4 regions of the Paenibacillus sp. FSL K6-1096 genome follow, and region 1 is predicted to be linked to each of the others. Evidence: riboswitches for the same ligand, from Rfam matches in the RefSeq annotation. Region 1 holds a riboswitch; each other region holds the start of a gene.
What was found. Region 1 has a riboswitch for thiamine pyrophosphate ahead of MHI24_RS29865 (ABC transporter ATP-binding protein). Riboswitches for the same ligand answer to the same signal wherever they lie in the genome.

Region 1 (5,010 bases):
GCGCACCCCGATCCGGTCGAACAGAATACCGGCGATCGGCATCATAAGGCCGGAGGCAATGGCTTGCGGCAGCAGCGTCAGTCCGGTATCGAAGGCACCGAAGCCGCGGGCCTGCTGCAGGAATTGCGGCAGCAGGAACAATGCGCCATACAGGCCGAACTGGGCAATCCACTGGACGATAATGCCGGTTGTGAAGTCAACGGACTTCAGAATCCGCAGCTCCAGCAGCGGTGTTCTGGAGCGCAGCTCGGCGATCACGAAGGCGATCAGGGCAACGGCTCCAAGCAGCAGGCCGGTCAGCGTCTTGCCTGAGGTCCAGCTCTGCGCCCCCTGGCTGACCCCGTAGGTGAGTGAAGCAAATGCCAGCGGCCCAAGAATGATCCCGAACTTATCCATGCCCGGGACAGCGCTCTTCGCCGCACCCGGCAGCTTGCGCAGCCCGATCAGCACACAGATAATGCCAATTGGAATATTGATCAGGAAGATCCAGCGCCAGGAATGATATTCCACCAGCCAGCCGGACAGCACCGGGCCAATTGCCGGGGCGAACAGCACCGGAATCCCCATAATTCCCATGACCACGCCGACCTTGCTCTTCGGTGCCAGCCTGTAGACGTAGGCCATCCCGACCGGGAGAACACAGCCCCCGCCCAGCCCCTGAAGGACACGGAAGGCGATCAGCCACTCTGCACTGCTCGGGGTCGCGCACAGAATAGAACCTATAGTAAAAACAATAACCGCTGTCAGGAAGACCGTCTTGGCTCCGAACCGGTCAGACAGCCAGCCTGAGAGCGGAATGACTGAAGCCTGGGCCAGCATATAGCCGGTCACCACCCATTGCAGCGTATGCAAATCCGTCTTGAAATCCACCACCAGCCTGGACAGGGCCACATTCATTGCCGTGCTGTCCAGAACAACCATAAATACGCCGGCAATGATCGCCAGCAGCGGCACCAGAATGCCGGACAGGCGGAAATCCGCGTCCTGCTTCAAGGTCTGATCCATATCTCTTCTCCTCCTGCGCTGTCCGCGGGCTGCATTGACCGGCGGGCAGGTTTATCTATATAATGGGTGAACGGACAACTGTCCGTTGTTGCATTTTATAGTCTACGGACAATTGTCCGTTCTGTCAATTCTTTTATTTGTTTTTCAGTAAATTGATCATTCATTTTCTGAAAGGGGACGTCATGAAGAAACCAGAAGCCATGCCGCCAGCTGATGACAACACACGGGGGCCTGCCGATCCCTATGTCGAGCGGATACTCGAAGCCGCCCGCCAGCTGTTCAACGAGAGCGGCCTGGAAGCCGTCAGCATGTACAGCATTGCCAAACGCGCGGGGATTGGACAAGGGTCACTCTACCGCCGCTTTACGGATAAGGGAGAGATCTGCTCGGCCCTGCTGAAGGGGAGCGCAGATCAGTTCCTGTCCGGTCTGGAGCAGCAGGTGGCTGCCGCTCCAGCTGAAGAGCCTGCGCTTGCACAATTGCAGCACAGCATAGAGCAGGTGGCTGATTTCATTGAGCAATATGCCGAGCTGCTGAATATGATCAAATCCGAGTTCACCGGGAAGAAACAGCTGACGCAGTTTGAGCATCCTTTTTTCCAGCGGCTGGGAGGAATTATGAGTGTTCTGCTCCAGCGGGCTGCGGCAAACGGGGAAATTATCGACATTGATCCGGCGTTCGCCAGTCCGGCGCTGATCGCTGTACTCAGTCCGGACCTGTACCTGTATGAGCAGAAGCGGCATCAGTCCTCCAAGCTGGATATCTCCCGGGGAATCGTCACTTTATTTGTTACCGGCCTCACCGCGCGCTGACCGAAGGCTCTTTACAACCGGGAATTTTATGGTATATTAAGTACCAATTACGAATTCAATAGCACCTGTTTTTTCACTAGGGGAGTCGGACGACTGAGACGAAGCTTGCGCTTCGGACCCTTGGAACCTGATCTGGGTCATGCCAGCGGAGGGAAGTGGAGCAGAAGAGTGTAGTAGTGCCGTGCGTTCTGCCGCCGCAGCTGACTGTACCTTCAGCCCCATTCATGTCCTCCGGGAATGAACGGGGCTTTTTTGTTGTTCGTATGGCTGTTATCCCATGCCGAGGAGGGCTGCATCCGGTCTTATGATTAATATTTCCAATCTCGCTTATACCTTCAGCGCTCCCCCATCCGGCCCTCCGGTGTTCTCCGGGCTCTCCATGCAGGTGCGCCGCGGGGAGTTCATCTCAATTGTCGGGGCCAGCGGCTGCGGCAAAAGCACCTTATTCCGCATCATCGCCGGCCTGCTGGAGCCAAGCAGCGGCACCGTTACGATGAACGGGGAAGTTACAGCCTCTGCGGCCGCGAGACTGGGCCAAGTCGCATATATGCCGCAGCAGGATCTGCTGCTGCCCTGGAGAACGGTGCTGGACAATTGCCTGCTGCCCTGGGAGCTGAAGCGCCACTGCTCCAAAGCAGCAGCTACGGCTGAGATCCGCGCCCTGCTGCAACGCTTCGGGCTGGCGGAGGCAGAAGCCGCATATCCGCATGAACTGTCCGGCGGGATGCGCCAGCGGGTGGCAGTCCTGCGTACGGTCGCTGCCGGGAATGAGCTGATGCTGCTCGATGAGCCGTTCGGAGCCCTCGATGCCATAACCAGGCGCTCTCTTCAGCTCTGGCTGCTGGAGCTCTGGTCTGAGCTGGACAAAACCGTGCTGTTCATCACCCATGATCTGGAGGAAGCGCTGCTGCTCAGCGACCGGATCTATCTGATGACCGGGCGGAGCGGGGACGGAATCCGGGAATACTCCCCCGGGCTTCCCCGCCCGCGCCATCACAGCCTGAGCTATGAACCGCAATTCGCCGCGCTGCGGCGGGATCTGGAGCTGATGCTGTATGAACACCGCAGCTAGAAGACTGCTCAGGAGTTACGGTCCCTCTGCCCTGCTTACTTGCTTGACGCTTGCGCTCTGGGAGACGGTGGCGCGCCTGGGCCTGGTTCCCCCGTTTATTCTGCCTGCTCCGTCCGCCATCTGGGTGGCATTAATCGAAGACCGCCGCCTGCTGTTCGGCCTGCATCTTCCTGCCACGCTGCTGGAGGTGCTCACAGGCTTCGCACTATCCGTAATCTGCGGATGTCTGCTGGGAACGCTTATGCACCTGTTCCGTCCGCTGGCCACAGCGCTGTATCCGCTGCTGATTATGAGCCAGACCGTGCCGCTGATCGCCCTCTCCCCGCTGTTCATCATGTGGTTCGGCTATACCTTGTGGAGCAAGGTGGCAATTGTATTTTTGACTGCCTTTTTCCCGGTGGTTATCGGCGCTTATGACGGGTTGTCCAAGAATACGGATGCTTACAGCCACCTGCTGCTGACATTAGGCGCGAACCGCTGGCAGATCCTCCGCAAGGTGGCCGTGCCTCTGGCCCTGCCCTCCTTGTTCTCCGGACTGAAGCTGTCGGTGGTGTATTGTGTGATCGGTGCAACGCTCGGGGAATGGCTGGGCGGCAGCCGGGGACTCGGCTATTTCAGCCGCCGGATGGCGGGGAATCTGCATAGCGCCGAGATGTTCGCGGCGGTGGTGCTGCTATCTGTTATGGGCATTGCGCTGTTCCTGTGTGTCGCCGGGCTGGAGAAGATTATTCTGAAGAAAAGAGGACGTTATTTATGACCCCATTCCGTTACAACCGCTATCTTAAAAGCAGCTTATCGAGGCCATTCCATTGTCTGATCTATGCATTAATGCTCTTTGCGCTTATGCTTCTGGGGGGCTGCGGCAATCCGGATCAGCCGGAGGCTTCCGGCTCTCAGGCAGAAGCCTCTGCCGCCCCCGAAGCCGGGACCGGCGGAGCAGCACACAAGCTGTCCATTATGCTCGACTGGTATCCGAACGCCGTCCATTCCTTCCTGTATGCGGCACAGGCTGAGGGTTATTTTGCCGAAGAAGGGCTGGACGTGGACATTCAGATGCCTGCTGACACGAATGACGCATTGAAGCTTGTTGCAGCCGGCAAAGTGGATCTGGCGCTCAGCTATCAGCCGCAGGTGCTGCTGGCCAGAGATGAGCAGATTCCGGTTCAATCCATCGCCGCCCTGGTCCGGCACCCGCTGAACCATCTCATGGTTGCAGAGGACAGCGGAATCACCCGCCCTGCCGAGCTGTCGGGCAAGCAGGCCGGATATTCCTCTGTTCCCCTGTATGAAGCCATGCTCAATACGATGGTGAAGAGTGACGGCGGAGATCCGGCAACAGTGAAGCTGGCCGATGTCGGCTTCGATCTGGTTCCTGCGCTCTCCACCGGCCGCGTGGACGGAATTATGGGCGGCTTCATCAACCATGAGCAGCTGATCCTGGAGAAGGAAGGCCACCCGGTCCGCTCCTTCAACCCCGTGGACTATGGAGTTCCAGATTATTATGAGCTGGTGCTGGTCGCCAGTGAGCAAGGGTTAGAGAAATCCCGGGACGAGTACAGCCGGTTCGTGAAGGCCATCCGCAAAGGCCAGCAATTCGTCGCCGCGAACCCGGACGCGGCCCTGAAGCTGCTGCTTGCCCATCAGGAAGACACCGCCCCGCTGGATGAAGCGATTGAGCAGCGCAGCCTGGAGATTTTGCTCCCGCTAATGGATGCAGGCACACAGCCTTTCGGCCACCAGGAGGAGGAGTCCTGGGAGAAGGTCGGCAAGTGGCTGAAGGAGAGCGGCCTGCTGGCTGGGGATGGCGGCAGTAAGGATGCTTTTGTCAATCTGGCAGAATAAACCTAATAACCCTTAACAGGAGGAATCATGATGTCATTTCTAACCAAGGTACGCCAGACCAACCCGCTGGTCCATAATATTACGAATATCGTAGTCGCGAACTTCACTGCGAACGGGCTGCTTGCCCTGGGGGCCTCCCCCTTCATGGCCGATGCGCCTGAAGAGGTCGCGGATGTGGCTGCAATGGCCGGAGCCGTTGTGCTGAATATCGGCACGCTGAATGATGCTGCTATCGCGTCCATGCTCAAAGCCGGGCAGGCGGCGAACCGGCAGGGCGTC
Region 2 (5,010 bases), 890 kb from region 1:
CCAATCTCCCCGCCCGCCTGGACGTATCTGTGGACATTATCCAGGCCTTGGTCCAGCAGAGGTGCACCGAATTTGTCCTGGAACATGTCCAGTACGGTGAGGGTGGGAACGATGCGGATATGTGCACGAACCATCTGCTCTATGAGGTCATCGTCCAGCCGGTCATATACCATATGTGCCGCATCGCTGATCCCGGCATGGACCAGAATCTGCAGATTATGTCTACTTGTAACATGGGCAGACACAGGCGCGCCCATGCTGCGGGCCTCTTGACAGATGGCCTCAAGAATCTCCTGACTGAGCTGGGGCAGTCCGGTGGTCGAGGAATCGTAACCGTCTTCCAGTGCGGTTTTGATACAATGTATCCCTTGCATTAATACTTCTTGGACCTTAGCACGCGCCTCTTCCGCGCTTACGACTCCGATAGGGGCCTGGCCGCCATATCCGCCTGGAGCGGTGAACACTTTGCCGGACGTAATGATTCTGGGATACATGCCGTCACTCAGTTTATTCGTATGTGTAATCACGTCTTCAATCGTTGCTGCCGTAGTCATTCCTTCATCGCGGATCGTAGTGATCCCTTCGGAGAGGCAAGCAGCAAGATACCCGGTGTCATACCCGTGAAGCGGCTTATTCTGTATGTATTTGAAGCTGGTGTGGGCATGGGAGTGGATGAATCCCGGCAGAACCGTAAGTCCCCTCAGGTCAATCCTGTAACGTTGTCTGACTCCGTTAATCCTTCCGCGTGCTGTGCAATAGTGGCGATTCGGCCGTTCGTAATTTCTATGCTTGCCTTATATAGCGGCGGTTGTCCGGTTCCATCGATTACTGTCGCGTTAGTCAATAGCAACCTATCATTCCCCATAGCTGAAGCCCCTCCAGTGAACACGTTATCTATCAGCACAAAGTATAGGTCATCCCCCTTCCCGTTTATAGATAATATTCGGTTTCTAACTGTTCCTTACATGCCTGTTTGGCTGGCTGCCGAGCGGGTAATTAACATAACGTACAGCGGTTCAGAAACAGGCTGTCAAGATGCATAAACACCAGACCTTAAGCCATGCTAACAGGATTAGACCCTATCATGTACACAGCGAAAGGAGAATGGATTATGCCAGACACAAGCAAAGAACAGACGAAGACACTACCTCCGCAGGTGCAGGACCAGCGTCCGGGCATCGAGAGTGAGATGAACCCGCTCCCGAAGTTTGAGACAGCGGCCTACAAGGCAGCAGGCAAGCTGCTGGGGAAGGCTGCGCTCATTACCGGAGGCGACAGCGGGATTGGGCGCGCGGTTGCCGTGCATTTTGCCAAGGAGGGTGCGGACGTTGTAATCTCTTATCTGAACGAGCATGACGATGCGCAAGAAACCAAACGCCAGGTGGAGCAGGAGGGCAGGAAGTGTATTCTGGTCTCCGGGGACATCGGGGTAGAGGCCTTCTGCCAGGATCTGATTAATAAAACGGTTGAGGGACTCGACAAGCTCGACATCCTCATCAACAATGCGGCCGAGCAGCATCCGCAGGATAATATTGAGGACATTACAGCGGAGCAGCTGGAACGGACGTTCCGGACCAATATTTTCTCCATGTTCTATCTGACCAAGGCGGCTATGCCTCATCTTAAGCAAGGCTCCACGATCATCAACACGACGTCCATCACGGCGTATCGCGGCAGCCCGCAGCTGCTGGACTATTCGTCCACCAAGGGAGCAATTCTCAGCTTCACCCGCTCGCTGTCGATGAATCTGGCCGAGAAGGGTATCCGTGTGAACGCGGTTGCACCGGGACCGATCTGGACCCCGCTGATTCCATCCACGTTTGATGCGAAAAAGGTCAGCGAGTTCGGTGCCACCCAGCCGATGAAGCGCCCGGGACAGCCGGAGGAGCTGGCTCCTGCTTACGTCTACTTAGCCTCCGACGATTCTTCCTATGTCAGCGGACAGGTGATTCATGTGAATGGCGGCGAGGTTGTTAACGGCTGATGCCGTTTGAATAGAGGAAATGAACAAGCCAGCCGGGAGGCTGGCTTGTTTGCTGTACATAGGAAAATGTGGATAAAGCTGAAGCGTCTACCCTGGAATAGATATTTAGCATTCACTCCATTAATGTCGTCAGTTTGCTGAGCATTTGTTAGCATGAAAGGATAGCCCTAACAGGAATAATGTGCTAATATACAAAAGGCAAGAGCACATAATTGCATAGAACGATCACTAGGGGTGCCGCAAGGCTGAGACGGGCGTAATGGTCCGGACCCTTTGAACCTGATCTGGTTTATACCAGCGTAGGGAAGTGGAGAACGAATGATACAGCGGGAAGATGCGGCCAGTCCGGGATTCCTGCTTGTGTTCGGAGACTGCTTCCTTATGGGAGGCGGTCTTTTTTGTGTTGTGGGAATGAAGCAGGGGGCGGGGTGAAGATGTTGTACGAGCTTCATGTGATCTCAGACGGGCGTATGGCTCCCGGAGCACTGGCGGAACTGGCCGCAGCGGTGCAGCCTATGGTGGATTATATCCATCTGCGGGAAAAATCAATGCCCGCCCGGGAGCTCCTGGCAGCTGTGGAGCTGATCCTCGGCGCAGGGGTTCCCCCGGCGAAGCTAGTCATCAACGACCGGATCGATGTGGCGCTGGCCGCCGGTGCTGGCGGGATACAGTTGGCCTGGCACAGTCTGCCGCCGGTAGCTGCCCGCAGCATAGCACCCGGCCTGCGTCTGGGCTGCTCGGTCCACTCTGCAGAGGAAGCGGCACAGGCCGGACGGCAGGGGGCGGACTTCTGCTTGTACGGGCATGTATTCCCGACGGACTGCAAGCCCGGACTGGCCGCCCGCGGGCTGGAGCAGCTGGCGGAGGCCGTCCGCAGAAGCAGCGTTCCGCTGATTGCGCTCGGCGGCATTACTCCAGGCAATGCCGGAGCGGTGCTGGCCCAAGGGGCGGATGGTATTGCTGTCATGTCGGGGATCTGCGGGGCTAAGGACCCTGCTGCGGCGGCCAGGGCTTACAGGGAAGCCATTCATAGGGCATCCGGGCAGGCTGATGTGCCGGGTCCGGCTCAGGCACTCGGTAAAGGAGGTGATCAAGCATGAATATAACGGTGAACGGAAAGACGCAGAGTGTTGAGGAGAGCTGCCGGACACTGGCCGATCTGCTGGCCCGGCCCGAGTGGGCGGGGAAGCTGGTGATTGTGGAGCTGAACGGCGAGCTGGCCGGCAGAGAGATGTACGGGGATATTGTGCTGAATGAGGGGGACCGGGTGGAGCTGGTTCATTTTGTCGGCGGGGGTTAGAGCTTGGGCATTGCATTCATTAAGGTTCCATACACACATCTTCCGGGAGGCGTTAATATGCAAGATCCATTTATCATTGGCGGTGTGACACTAAGCAGCAGGCTGTTCATTGGCACCGGCAAATACAGCAGGAACACTCTTATTCCTGAAGTCATCGCGCGCTCCGGTTCAGAGGTCATTACGGTGGCGCTTCGCCGGGTAGACCCGCAGAGCCAGGACAACATCGTCCTCCATATTCCATCCCATATGACCTTATTGCCCAATACATCTGGTGCGCGTACTGCTGAGGAAGCGGTACGGATTGCCCGGTTAGCGAGGTCGGCGGGGCTCGGCAATTGGGTGAAGATCGAGGTGATTAACGACCAGAAATATTTGCTGCCGGATAATGCCGAGACGATCCGGGCGACAGAAATTCTGGCCGCGGAAGGCTTCGTGGTGCTGCCTTATATGAGTCCTGACCTGTCTGCCGCCTTGAGGCTGAAGGCCGCCGGAGCAGCCGCCGTTATGCCGCTGGGTGCGCCGATCGGCTCCAACCGCGGGCTTCAAACCAAGGAGCTGATCCGTATCCTGATCTCCGAGACGGATCTGCCTGTCATTGTGGATGCCGGAATCGGCAGGCCGTCTGAGGCGGCGGAGGCTATGGAGATGGGTGCAGCTGCGGTTCTGCTGAACACAGCGATTGCGACAGCCAAAGATCCGCTGCTGATGGCTGAAGCCTTCCGTGAGGCGGTATCCGCAGGGCGCAAGGCTTACCTGGCCGGACTGGGACCGGTGGAGGAGACGGCGTCCGCCTCTTCGCCGCTGACCGGATTTCTGGCCTGAACGATGGAAGGGGAGGAAGGATATGAGCTTTTATGAAACGGTGACCCGGCTGGAGCAGCTTCCTTACGATACGCTGTGGAGCCGGTATACGGCGGAGGATGTGCAGCGGGCGCTGCGTGCAGAGCAGGTCGATGAAGAGGGACTGATGGCTCTGCTGTCTCCGGCGGCGGAGCCTTATCTGGAGGAGATGGCGCAGAAGGCGAACCGGCTGACGCGCATGCATTTTGGGCATGTGATGCAGCTTTTCACCCCGATGTATCTCGCGGACTTTTGTGTGAACCATTGTACCTATTGCAGCTTCAGCTCGATCTATGATTATCCGCGCAAAAGACTGACCCTGGACGAGGTCGCCCGCGAGGCAGAAGTCATTGCCGCCACAGGTCTGCGCCACATTCTGATTCTGACCGGGGAATCCCGGAAGGACAGTCCGGCCAGTTATGTGAAGGAGTGTGTGGAGGTGCTGCGCCGCTATTTTTCTTCTGTAAGCATTGAAGTGAACCCGCTCTCCACAGCGGAATATGCGGATCTTCGGGAGGCAGGTGTGGACGGGCTGACGCTCTATCAGGAGGTCTATCATCAGGAGACGTACCGGGCGCTTCATATAAAAGGACCCAAGCGGGTGTACCGCAACCGTCTGGATGCGCCTGAACGGGGCTGCCAGGCCGGGTTCCGCTCCGTCAATATCGGGGCACTGCTCGGCATGTACGAGTGGCGCCGGGAGGCGCTTGCGACAGCGCTCCATGCCCGGTATTTGCAGGACAAGTACCCCGAGTGTGAGATCGGGCTGGCGATTCCCAGATTCCGCCCGTACCTGGGGGAGCACAATCCGGCAAGTGATGTCAGCGACCGTGCGCTGGTGCAGATTATTTTGGCCTACCGGCTGTTCCTGCCGCGCTCCGGGATC
Region 3 (5,010 bases), 2.7 Mb from region 1:
CAGGAGCTGGCCGCCCGCCTTCAGGAGGATGGATTCACCAGATTTTTCCTGGATAATAAGGAGCTGGAGTCTCTCTATTACGGGGAAGGCTACTGCGTGTCCCATGAGAAAATGGAGCGCAGCTACCTGCCGTTCGCAGCCCATGTGCTGTTTCCGCGGGAGAAGGACCACGATTCCTTCCGCCGCTTTTCCCGGGTGAACAATCTGCCCTGCCGTCTGGAAATGCCCTTCCAGTCTGCCGGCTTCCGCATTCTCTCCACCGATGTGTTCCTCTGCCCGTTCGAGCTGGGCTTCCTGACGCTTAGAGTCGCTATCGAGGAAGAGGATCTGCCCATCAGTACCGCACTGGAGTTCGCTGACCGCTTCCGTACGCTGGAGGATGTCTCGTATAAGGATGAGCATACGTTCATTCATTGTAGTAAGCAGAGATTTGACCGTGTGGAGGATTTCGTGTTCAAGCATCTCGTCACTGTACTGGAGCCGTTCCTGGACCCGGCGGAGACCAATGGCGCTTATTTCGAGACTCTGCCCTTCTTCGTGGATGAACGGATGCTGGTGCAGGCCTTCTATGGGCTGAATCTGCCCGAGGGGCAGGATGGGATCAGCACTGAGCTGCTCTACCGGGCCTCTCAGGTGGATGGGCTGGACCTGGAGGGCCGGCCTTACATCAGCGCCAGTAATCCTGACTATATCAAGCAGTATACCCGTAACCACGGGTACAGCCGCTGGGCACCGGACACCTATTATATGACCAACGAGCAGACCTTCTGCTGTGTGAGCCGCGCGAGGCCGGATATCGCCACTCAACTGGTGAATCAGATGTACGGAGAGTATTATTACGGGCTGCTGCTGAATATTTTTCACAAAATCGTGCTGCTCAAGCTCGCCAATCTCCACTCCCGGCTGCGCATCAACCACGACAACGACGAGATCGAGAATCTGATTTTCCTGATCAATAAATTCTCGGCCAAGTTCTATTTCCTGGAGCTGATTACGCAATCGCAGGGGCGGGAGATTTTCTATCAATTGCGCAAGGTGTACGGCAACGATGCCCTGTTCGATGAGGTGAAAATGACGCTGAACGACCTGTTCCAGTATCAGGACAAATTCCAGGCCAAGCGCCGCGATACGCTGCTGATGGTGTTAACGGTCTTCACCGTGGTCAGCGGCATCTATGGCATGAACCAGGTGATCGAGGATCTGAAGGGCAACATCGACTGGAGCGTAATGCTGGAGTACTCCCCCTTCGAGTACCTGGCGCTCTTCCTGACCTTCTCGGGCATCGCAGTCAGCCTGTTCCTGACGCTGAGAGAGGCTTGGGTCACCATCAAGAGCCGCCGCAAGAAGCGGCATTATGCGAAGGATTAGGCAGGCTGCTATGGACAACCGCGGGGCTGCCGTCTATAATACACCGTAAGAACATAGCAATACCCGTGAACTTCATAAGAACCAGGGGGGCTGGAATTGGCCGGCTGAGAGTGTATCCCATAAGATACTGACCCTTATACCTGATCTGGATAATGCCAGCGTAGGAATGTTGAATCAGCACAGCGCTGTAACAGCCTGGAGTTGAATCCCCTCACGCAAGTACAGGCGTCCCGGTCTCCGGGACGCTTTTTTGAAATATAAGAATTTATATGTTCCACACGATAACTTATCCTTATATTTCGCGCTGAAACAGATCCGTCCTTCTAGGACGGCAAGCCGTTTCCACTTGGTGGTATTGGTTATACTGAATGTTGGCAGAACAGGGATTGCTGGAAGGAGAGAGAAGAGAAATGGGAGTCAAAAAAACAGTCACACTACTGCTCAGCTCCATCCTGCTGCTTACCGTAGCGGGCTGCGGAGGCGGGAACAACAGCGGGAATGCCGGAGCCAGCGCGCCTGCCGCCGGGAACAGCACGGCCGCCCCTGAAGCCAGCGCGGCGGCGACCGATGCGCCCAAGGCGCTCACCCCGGTCAAGATCGCCCTGGACTGGACGCCGAACACGAACCATACGGGCCTGTATGCAGCGAAGGAGCTGGGCTATTACGCGGAGGAGGGCCTGGACGTGGAGATTGTCCAGCCGGGCGCGGCCGGAGCGGACACGATGGTGACCTCGGGCGAAGCCCAGTTCGGCATCAGCGCCCAGGAGGCGCTCACCCTGGCCCGGCTGCAGGATGTGCCGCTGGTGTCGATTGCTGCGATCATTCAGCATAACACCTCCGGCTTCGCGGCTCCGAAGGACCGCAACATCAAGACGCCGAAGGACTTCGAGGGCAAAACCTACGGCGGCTGGGGCTCGCCTGCGGAAGAGGCAGCCATGAAGGCAATCATGGACCCTGAAGGCGGGGATGTGTCCAAGGTGAAGCTGGTGAATATCGGCGAGGCTGACTTTTTCACAGCGGTGAAGCGCGATATTGATTTCGCCTGGATCTTCTACGCCTGGACCGGGGTAGAGGCCGAGCTGCGCGGCGAGCCGCTGGATATGCTGTACCTGAAGGATTACGCGCCGCAGCTGGATTACTACACTCCGGTACTGACGACCAGCGAGAAGGAGATCGCCGAGCATCCTGAGGTAGTCAAGGCCTTCCTTAAGGCTACATCCAAGGGCTATCAGTACGCTATCGACAACCCGGAGGAAGCCGCAACAGTCTTGTCCGATGCTGTACCGGATCTGGACCCTAAGCTGGTGCTGGCCAGCCAGAAATGGCTCAGCCCGAAATATAAAGACGATGCCCCGCGCTGGGGAGAGCAGAAGCTCGAAATCTGGAAGAATTATGCCGACTGGATGTATGGCCTGAAGCTGCTGGATAAGCCGCTGGATGCGGAGAGCACGTTTACGAATGAATTTTTGCCGGAGCAATAATGACCCGTATAACGGGAATCTTATTCTTATACTGAGAGGAATGATTCATCATGGCTAACACACTGCTGAGCATTCAGGTAATTCCGAAGACCCCGAACAACGAGGATTCTATCCCTTACGTAGACACGGCCATCGAGGTCATTCAGAAGTCGGGCGTGAAGCATCAGGTGAACCCGCTGGAGACCACGATGGAAGGCGAGCTGCCCGAGCTGCTGGAGATTGTCCGTGAGATGCATGAAGCGCTGATCGCTTCCGGCAGCCCAAGTGTGATCTCGCAGATCAAGATCGCCCACAATCCGGGCGGCATCAGCATGGATAAGCTGACGGAGAAATACCGGCCGTGAGAGGCACCTGGAAGCTAGTGTGGCCGCCCGTTGTGGCGGTCCTCTTTTTTGTGGGGATCTGGCAGCTCTCGGTCATACTGTTCGACATCCCGGCGTACCAGTTGCCCAGCCCTGCGGATATCGCGCGTGAGTCCAGGAACAACGCCGCCGGAATCTGGGAGCATACCGCCGCCACCCTGCGGCTGACCCTGATCGGCTTCCCGGTCGGCACCGGCATCGGCCTGCTTACGGCCCTGCTGCTGCATCTGCTGCCCTGGCTGAAGCGGGCAATCTATCCGCTGCTGATTCTCAGCCAGAACGTGCCTTCCCTTGCGCTGGCCCCGCTGCTGATTATCTGGTTCGGCTTTGGCCTGCTGCCCAAGATCATCCTGATCACCCTCGTCTGCTTCTTCCCGGTGGCTGTTGCAGCCATGGGCGGGCTGGCTCAAAGTGACCGGGTGATGATGAATTATATGAAGATGGCCGGGGCGGGCAAGTGGCAGATCTTCACCAAGCTGGAGCTGCCGGGCTCGCTGCCCTCCCTGTTCTCTGGCCTCAAAATCTCGGCCACCTACGCCGTCATGGGCGCGGTGGTTGCCGAGTGGATCGGCGCCGACAAGGGTATCGGCTACTATCTGCTGCTGCAGAAGGCCTCCTACCGTGCGGACCGGATGTTCGTAGGGATCGTCATCATCGTACTGCTGAGTCTGGTGCTGTTCGCACTGATTGCCCTGCTGGAGCGGTGGCTGGTGCGCTGGAAGCCGCGCAAGGAAGCATAACCCACAAGAATGGAGGCGGACCGGAGTGTCTGAGCTTACGAGGATTGAACTGGAGAAGGCGGACGGCGACGCACGCCTGTATAGAGGGAGCTTGCCGCCTGCACTTGAAGTCAGCGGCATCAGCAAGTCGTTCAAGCACCGCCGCCGGGAGACGCAGGTGCTGGATCAGGTGTCCCTGACCGTGGAGCCGCAGGAATTCGTCTCCATTGTCGGCCCGTCCGGCTGCGGCAAAAGCACGCTGTTCCACATCATCGGCGGCCTTACGCTGCCGGATGCCGGAACCGTGAGCATGAACGGGCTCGCGGTGACCGGGCAGCGCGGCCGGATCAGCTATATGCCGCAGCAGCCCGCGCTGTTCCCGTGGCGGAGCATAGAGGACAACGTCCTGCTCGGTGCGGAGCTGGAAGGCGGCTCGGCGCCGCCGGAGCTGCGCAAGGCCGCGCGCCACTGGCTGGCGAAGGCCGGCCTCGGCGGCTTCGAGCGGGCCTACCCGCACATGCTGTCCGGCGGGATGCAGCAGCGCGCCGCCTTCCTGCGGGCGATGCTCGCGCCGCAGGAGCTGATGCTGCTCGATGAGCCGTTCAGCGCGCTGGACGCGCTGACCCGCGAGCAGATGCAGCGCTGGCTGCTGGAGCTGTGGGAGGAGAACCGCCGCTCGGTGCTGTTCATCACCCACAATATTGAAGAGGCGCTGCTGCTCTCCAGCCGCATCTACGTGTTCTCCGGGCGTCCCGGCTCGGTCCTCCACACGGTGGAGGTGCCGTTCCCGCGCCCGCGCCGCGAAGAGATCGCCGATACGCCGGAGTTCCTCCAGCTCAAGCGCCAGCTCTCGCGCTGGATGCGCGAGGAGCAGGAGAAGAGCCGGAGCTAAGAGGGCTGTTCGGTGGCTCCTCGCGTTCGTTACTTAGCTGGAACGGTTACGCCCTTTGCCTTTGCTACGCGTATCTGCAAGGCGTTCTTGACTTGGCACCACCTGTAGTCTGTAGCGGCATCACTCTGCCTGATTGTATTTCCTGCAATAGATTCGGCAATCATCCAGGTAATATTCCAATCTGCTGT
Region 4 (5,010 bases), 3.0 Mb from region 1:
GGTGAATCTGCTCAATCGAGCCTTTGAAGATGGCGGTATGCACGGAGCAGAGCCGCTGTACCTCCTCTACCGGAATACCTTCCTCTGTCATCAGAGAGTGTTCCATGGCGGAGATTTCCGCGACCGTCACATCACCTACCGCCTCTTCAAAACGCGCCTTGACCTCCTCCACACTTTTGCCGGCATGAAGCTCCTTGATGATCTCCCGCAGCATCGCCTGACGGCGCGTCTGCTCCGGGACACCGGCCTCGCGGTTATTAATCAGCTCGCTCATATTCTTCTCTCCTTCTATTCGATAATCTCGAAGCCGCGGCTCTCAAAGGCCCGCCGAACGGTCTCCGGCTCTATACGCTTTAACTTCATGCCCTTGGACAGCGTCATGAACCGTCCTGCCGTCTGCAGCATTCCAGGCTTGGTAATGTCACGGAAGCCCAGCTCCACCATAATATCCACAACCTCCGGGTGCCTGTTCACCAGTTCGAAGACCGGTTCATCCAGCCTAAACGTTTTGCTCATTGTTTTGCCCACCTCACAAGTGAGAATTCTTCTCACTCACAGCTTAGCATAGGGCATGGAGTCACATTGTGATTGCAGTCACAAATTGACCCCACAAAGTGAAGCTATAGCGCAGGTGATAACTCAGATACTTTGCGGGGACCCCAAAACATACAAAACACCCCACAAAGTGAAGCTGTAGCTTCGATGATGACTCAGGTACTTTGCGGGGACCCCAAAACATATAAATTCTCAACTAAAAAAAGCTGCCCCCCGCTATGAACAGCAAGGGACAGCCACGATATGAGTCTGATTAGAATGACAGCGATTTGCTTAGATTATAGCTGTTACGCAGTTCATGCGAGATTCGCATGCTGCAGAATTTAGGGCCGCACATGGAGCAGAAATGCGCCTGCTTCGCCCCCTCTGCCGGAAGAGTCTCGTCATGATACGCGAGCGCTCTTTCCGGGTCCAGGGAGAGATGGAACTGATCCCGCCAGCGGAACTCGAACCGCGCTTTGGACAAAGCATCGTCCCTGTCCTGCGCACCCGGATGACCTTTGGCGAGGTCTGCGGCATGTGCAGCAATTTTATAGGTAATCACGCCTTCGCGTACATCATTCCTGTCCGGCAGGCCCAAATGCTCCTTGGGCGTTACGTAACACAGCATCGACGTACCCATCGAGCCGATCATTGCGGCCCCTATAGCCGAGGTGATATGGTCATACCCTGGCGCAATGTCCGTAGTCAGCGGCCCCAGCGTATAGAAGGGGGCTTCCCGGCAAATCTCAAGCTGCTTATCCATATTCTCCTTGATCTTATGCATCGGCACATGCCCCGGGCCTTCTACCATCACCTGAACGTCATGCTTCCAGGCAAGTAGCGTCAGCTCTCCCAGCGTCTCCAGTTCGGCGAATTGGGCTTCGTCATTAGCATCGGCAATGGAGCCGGGCCGCAGTCCGTCCCCCAGCGAGAAGGCCACATCATAACTCTTCATAATCTCACATATGTCTTCAAAGTGGGTGTACAGGAAGTTCTCCTGCTGATGGGCCAGGCACCACGCAGCCATAATGGAGCCGCCCCGCGATACAATACCGGTCATTCTCCGGGAGGTCAGCGGGATATAGCGCAGCAGCACCCCGGCATGAATGGTGAAGTAGTCCACCCCCTGCTCCGCCTGTTCAATCAGCGTATCGCGGTACAGCTCCCAGGTTAGATCCTCCGCGATGCCATTCACCTTCTCCAGGGCTTGGTACAAGGGCACCGTGCCGACAGGCACAGGTGAATTGCGGATGATCCATTCCCGGGTGGTATGAATGTTCGCGCCGGTGGACAGATCCATAATGGTGTCGGCTCCCCAGCGGGTAGCCCACCGCATCTTCTCTACTTCCTCCTCAATGGAAGAAGAGACTGCCGAATTTCCGATGTTCGCATTGATCTTCACCAGAAAGCTGCGGCCAATGATCATCGGCTCGCTCTCCGGGTGATTAATGTTGGCCGGAATAATGGCCCGGCCCGCAGCAACCTCATCCCTTACGAATTCCGGCCGGGTATTCTCGCGGATCGCGATGAACTCCATTTCCGGTGTAATGATTCCTTGCCGGGCATAATGCATTTGCGTTACATTGCGCCCGGCCTGCGCCCGGAGGGGCTTCCGCTGCAGTCCCGGATATGCTTCTGCAGGCGGCTTGCTCCCGCGGATGCCGTTATCCTCGGGCCGCACCTCTCTCCCCAGGTATTCCTCGGCATCACCGCGCTCCTGTATCCAGTGCAAACGGTGCGGCGGCAGCCCTGTGCGGATATCGGCCGCTTGCGCAGCATCGGTATAGATACCGCTGGTGTCATAGACACGCAGCGGTTCATTCTCCTGATCCCCGGCAACGCCCTCGGTTCGGCTAAGGCTAATCTCCCGCATCGGAACCTGAATATCCGGGCGCGAGCCCTCCACATACACCTTACGGCTTGCGGGGAACTGTGAAAGATCCACCGCTTCGTTCTTCATCCTTACTGACATTCCTATCTCCTCCTCTTGGCTTATGAGCTAATCAGATAAGAGGTCATACAGCAGATTGAGCCGAAGAATTCATGGATTCCTGCACGTCAAAAAGCCGCTCCACCTGGAGCGGCTTATCCAAAGAAGCAGCCTAATAAGACTGCATTTCAAACAGGTCCGGCTCCACTTTCCTACGCTGGTATGATCCAGATCAGGTTCAAGGGTCCGGAAATTCAATTTTCCCGTCTCAGCCTATTCAGGCTCCCCTAGCGGATATCTTATCTAATTGAGTGTATTCTACCTGTTACAGTAAATATTGTAAACCCTTAATTATTCAAAACCTATTTGTCCAGCGATTCGCTCCAGTCATGCACCATGCTGCCTTCCAGGTACTTCTCGGCATCCATCGCGGCCATACAGCCGGTTCCGGCTGCCGATATCGCCTGGCGGTACCGGTTATCCTGCACATCGCCGCAGGCGAAGACACCGGGGATATTCGTCTCGGTCGTGCCCGGCTTCACGATAATGTACCCGTTCGCATCCGTGTTGATCTGCCCGCCCAGGAAGGCGGTATTCGGAGTGTGCCCGATCGCCACGAACACGCCATCGGCTTCCAGCAGCTCGGTCTGGCCGGTCTCGTTGTTCAGCACGGTGATTCCCTTCACGCCGGTATCGCCCACGGTAATCTCGACCGGGGTACGGTTGAGTGCCCAGGATACCTTACTGTTATCGCGTGCACGGTCCTGCATGATCTTGGAGGCGCGCAGCTCCGGACGGCGGTGAACCAGCGTAACATTAGAGGCGAAGCGGGTCAGGAAGCTGGCCTCCTCCATGGCGGAGTCGCCGCCGCCGACCACGACAATCTTTTTGCCGCGGAAAAAGAAGCCGTCACAGGTTGCGCACGTGCTGACCCCGCGTCCCACATTCTCCTGCTCGCCCGGAATGCCCAGATATTTCGCGGATGCTCCGGTCGAGATAATCACCGATTCCGCTTCCAGCACACCCATCCCGTCAACCGTCACCTTGAACGGACGCTGCGAGAAATCAACCGATTCCACCCAGCCGTTCTTGAACTCAGCGCCGAAGCGTTCCGCCTGCTTGCGCATATTGTCCATCAGGTCCGGTCCCAGAATGCCTTCAGGGAAGCCTGGAAAGTTCTCCACTTCTGTCGTCGTTGTCAGCTGTCCGCCAGGCTGTAAGCCTTCAATGACCAGCGGGCTCAGGTTCGCGCGCGCCAGATAAATCGCGGCCGTCAGCCCGGCCGGGCCTGTTCCGATTACAATCGTCTTGTACATTTGCATTGGCCTCCTTGTAAGTGGGTTAAGTATCATGCACAGTTTACACTCCGGTGGTGGATGGCGGCAAGCCACCCGTTCCCGGCAGCTTGCCGCCAGCCGGCTCCTGGTTCTCAAGAGGGGCGCCCGCTTCCTCGCGGTGACCCCCGATCAGCCGCTGCAGGCTGAACAAGGCTGCCTCCTGCAGGCGGTCCGTCTGCAGCAGCTCCTCCTCCAGCACGCCGCGCAGCGACCCGGACAGCTCCTCGTCCTCAATCCAGCGGAGGGCTTCGGTCACCTGAAACTTCGTGGAGGCGTCCCCGTAACGCAGCGCCCAGAAGAATGAAGCGCGCAGCAGCGGGTTATTCCGCACCTCTTCCGTGAAGCGGCCGGGCTGGCCCTTCCACTGCTTGAGCTGCTCCTGGAAGGGCAGCTGGTAATTGTAGCTGACCGCAGGCATGGACCGGCCTTCCCCCTGTGCCTGCTGAAGCTGGGCCAGGAAGAACGCCGGCACAGCCGAGTCCGGGTCCAGCTTGGCGGCCTGCCTCCAGCAGCGCAGCGCCTCACTGTACCGGCCGCTGTTGCTCGCCGCCGCCGCGCAGTAATGGTAGAGCCCGGCATCGCCGGAGACCTCCTCATCCTTCAGCAGACGGCGGAAATGGCTGTAAGCCGCGTCATGCCGTCCCAGGATGCCCATCGTGGTCGCCATTTTGAACACATGCTCCTGGTGGAACGGCACAGTCGCCTCCAACATCGCCAGCAGAGGCTCCAGCTGCTCCTTCTCGCCCGCATACTGCAGGAAGATCGCCATGTTGCAGAGCGCATGAAGGTTGCCCGGGTCCTGCTTCAGCACCTCGTTCAGGCATTCCTGCGATTTGGCGAACCGGCCCATGTAGAAATAGGCCAGCGCCAGGTTATTATGTGCCGCCAGGAAGTCCGGCGTGCTCGCCGTAATCTCCTCCAGCAGCTCCACCGCCTGGGGGAATTTGCCCTCCTCCAGCAGACTGCGGGCCTTGTCATGCTCAAAGGCACCTTCGCGGCTGCGGATGCGCACCAGCGGAGCCGGACGGTTCAGCTCATATTGCAGCAGCTCCATCAGCTCCTCCGATTCAGCGATGAACTCGCCGCTGGCATCCTCTTCGAGGTAAGTGACCAGCGCGCGCTCCGCTTCTTCAAAGCTTTCCATATTCGCGAAGTTATTAGCCATATAGAAATGGCATTCGGTCATGGCCGGATCAATCTTCTCCA

Region 2: it holds a riboswitch for thiamine pyrophosphate, as region 1 does, so the genes downstream of both, MHI24_RS26085 (thiamine phosphate synthase) here and MHI24_RS29865 (ABC transporter ATP-binding protein) in region 1, are expected to answer to the same signal.
Region 3: it holds a riboswitch for thiamine pyrophosphate, as region 1 does, so the genes downstream of both, MHI24_RS18455 (ABC transporter substrate-binding protein) here and MHI24_RS29865 (ABC transporter ATP-binding protein) in region 1, are expected to answer to the same signal.
Region 4: it holds a riboswitch for thiamine pyrophosphate, as region 1 does, so the genes downstream of both, thiC (phosphomethylpyrimidine synthase ThiC) here and MHI24_RS29865 (ABC transporter ATP-binding protein) in region 1, are expected to answer to the same signal.

What each region holds. Positions count from the first base shown of each region.
Region 1 is NZ_CP150274.1:6,809,852-6,814,861, reverse strand. Features, by position in the region: gene MHI24_RS29875 (DHA2 family efflux MFS transporter permease subunit) at 1-1,005, opposite strand, end outside; gene MHI24_RS29870 (TetR/AcrR family transcriptional regulator) at 1,188-1,817, shown strand; TPP riboswitch at 1,886-1,988, shown strand; gene MHI24_RS29865 (ABC transporter ATP-binding protein) at 2,122-2,889, shown strand; gene MHI24_RS29860 (ABC transporter permease) at 2,873-3,646, shown strand; gene MHI24_RS29855 (ABC transporter substrate-binding protein) at 3,643-4,731, shown strand; gene thiM (hydroxyethylthiazole kinase) at 4,762-5,010, shown strand, end outside.
Region 2 is NZ_CP150274.1:5,920,205-5,925,214, forward strand. Features, by position in the region: gene MHI24_RS26075 (amidohydrolase family protein) at 1-737, opposite strand, end outside; gene MHI24_RS26080 (SDR family oxidoreductase) at 1,112-1,984, shown strand; TPP riboswitch at 2,205-2,307, shown strand; gene MHI24_RS26085 (thiamine phosphate synthase) at 2,419-3,084, shown strand; gene thiS (sulfur carrier protein ThiS) at 3,081-3,284, shown strand; gene MHI24_RS26095 (thiazole synthase) at 3,342-4,106, shown strand; gene thiH (2-iminoacetate synthase ThiH) at 4,129-5,010, shown strand, end outside.
Region 3 is NZ_CP150274.1:4,132,000-4,137,009, reverse strand. Features, by position in the region: gene MHI24_RS18460 (hypothetical protein) at 1-1,368, shown strand, start outside; TPP riboswitch at 1,442-1,552, shown strand; gene MHI24_RS18455 (ABC transporter substrate-binding protein) at 1,779-2,849, shown strand; gene MHI24_RS18450 (MTH1187 family thiamine-binding protein) at 2,900-3,193, shown strand; gene MHI24_RS18445 (ABC transporter permease) at 3,190-3,951, shown strand; gene MHI24_RS18440 (ABC transporter ATP-binding protein) at 3,995-4,822, shown strand.
Region 4 is NZ_CP150274.1:3,840,988-3,845,997, reverse strand. Features, by position in the region: gene MHI24_RS17225 (DUF438 domain-containing protein) at 1-274, opposite strand, end outside; gene MHI24_RS17220 (DUF1858 domain-containing protein) at 289-516, opposite strand; gene thiC (phosphomethylpyrimidine synthase ThiC) at 809-2,497, opposite strand; TPP riboswitch at 2,660-2,766, opposite strand; gene trxB (thioredoxin-disulfide reductase) at 2,830-3,783, opposite strand; gene MHI24_RS17205 (tetratricopeptide repeat protein) at 3,827-5,010, opposite strand, start outside.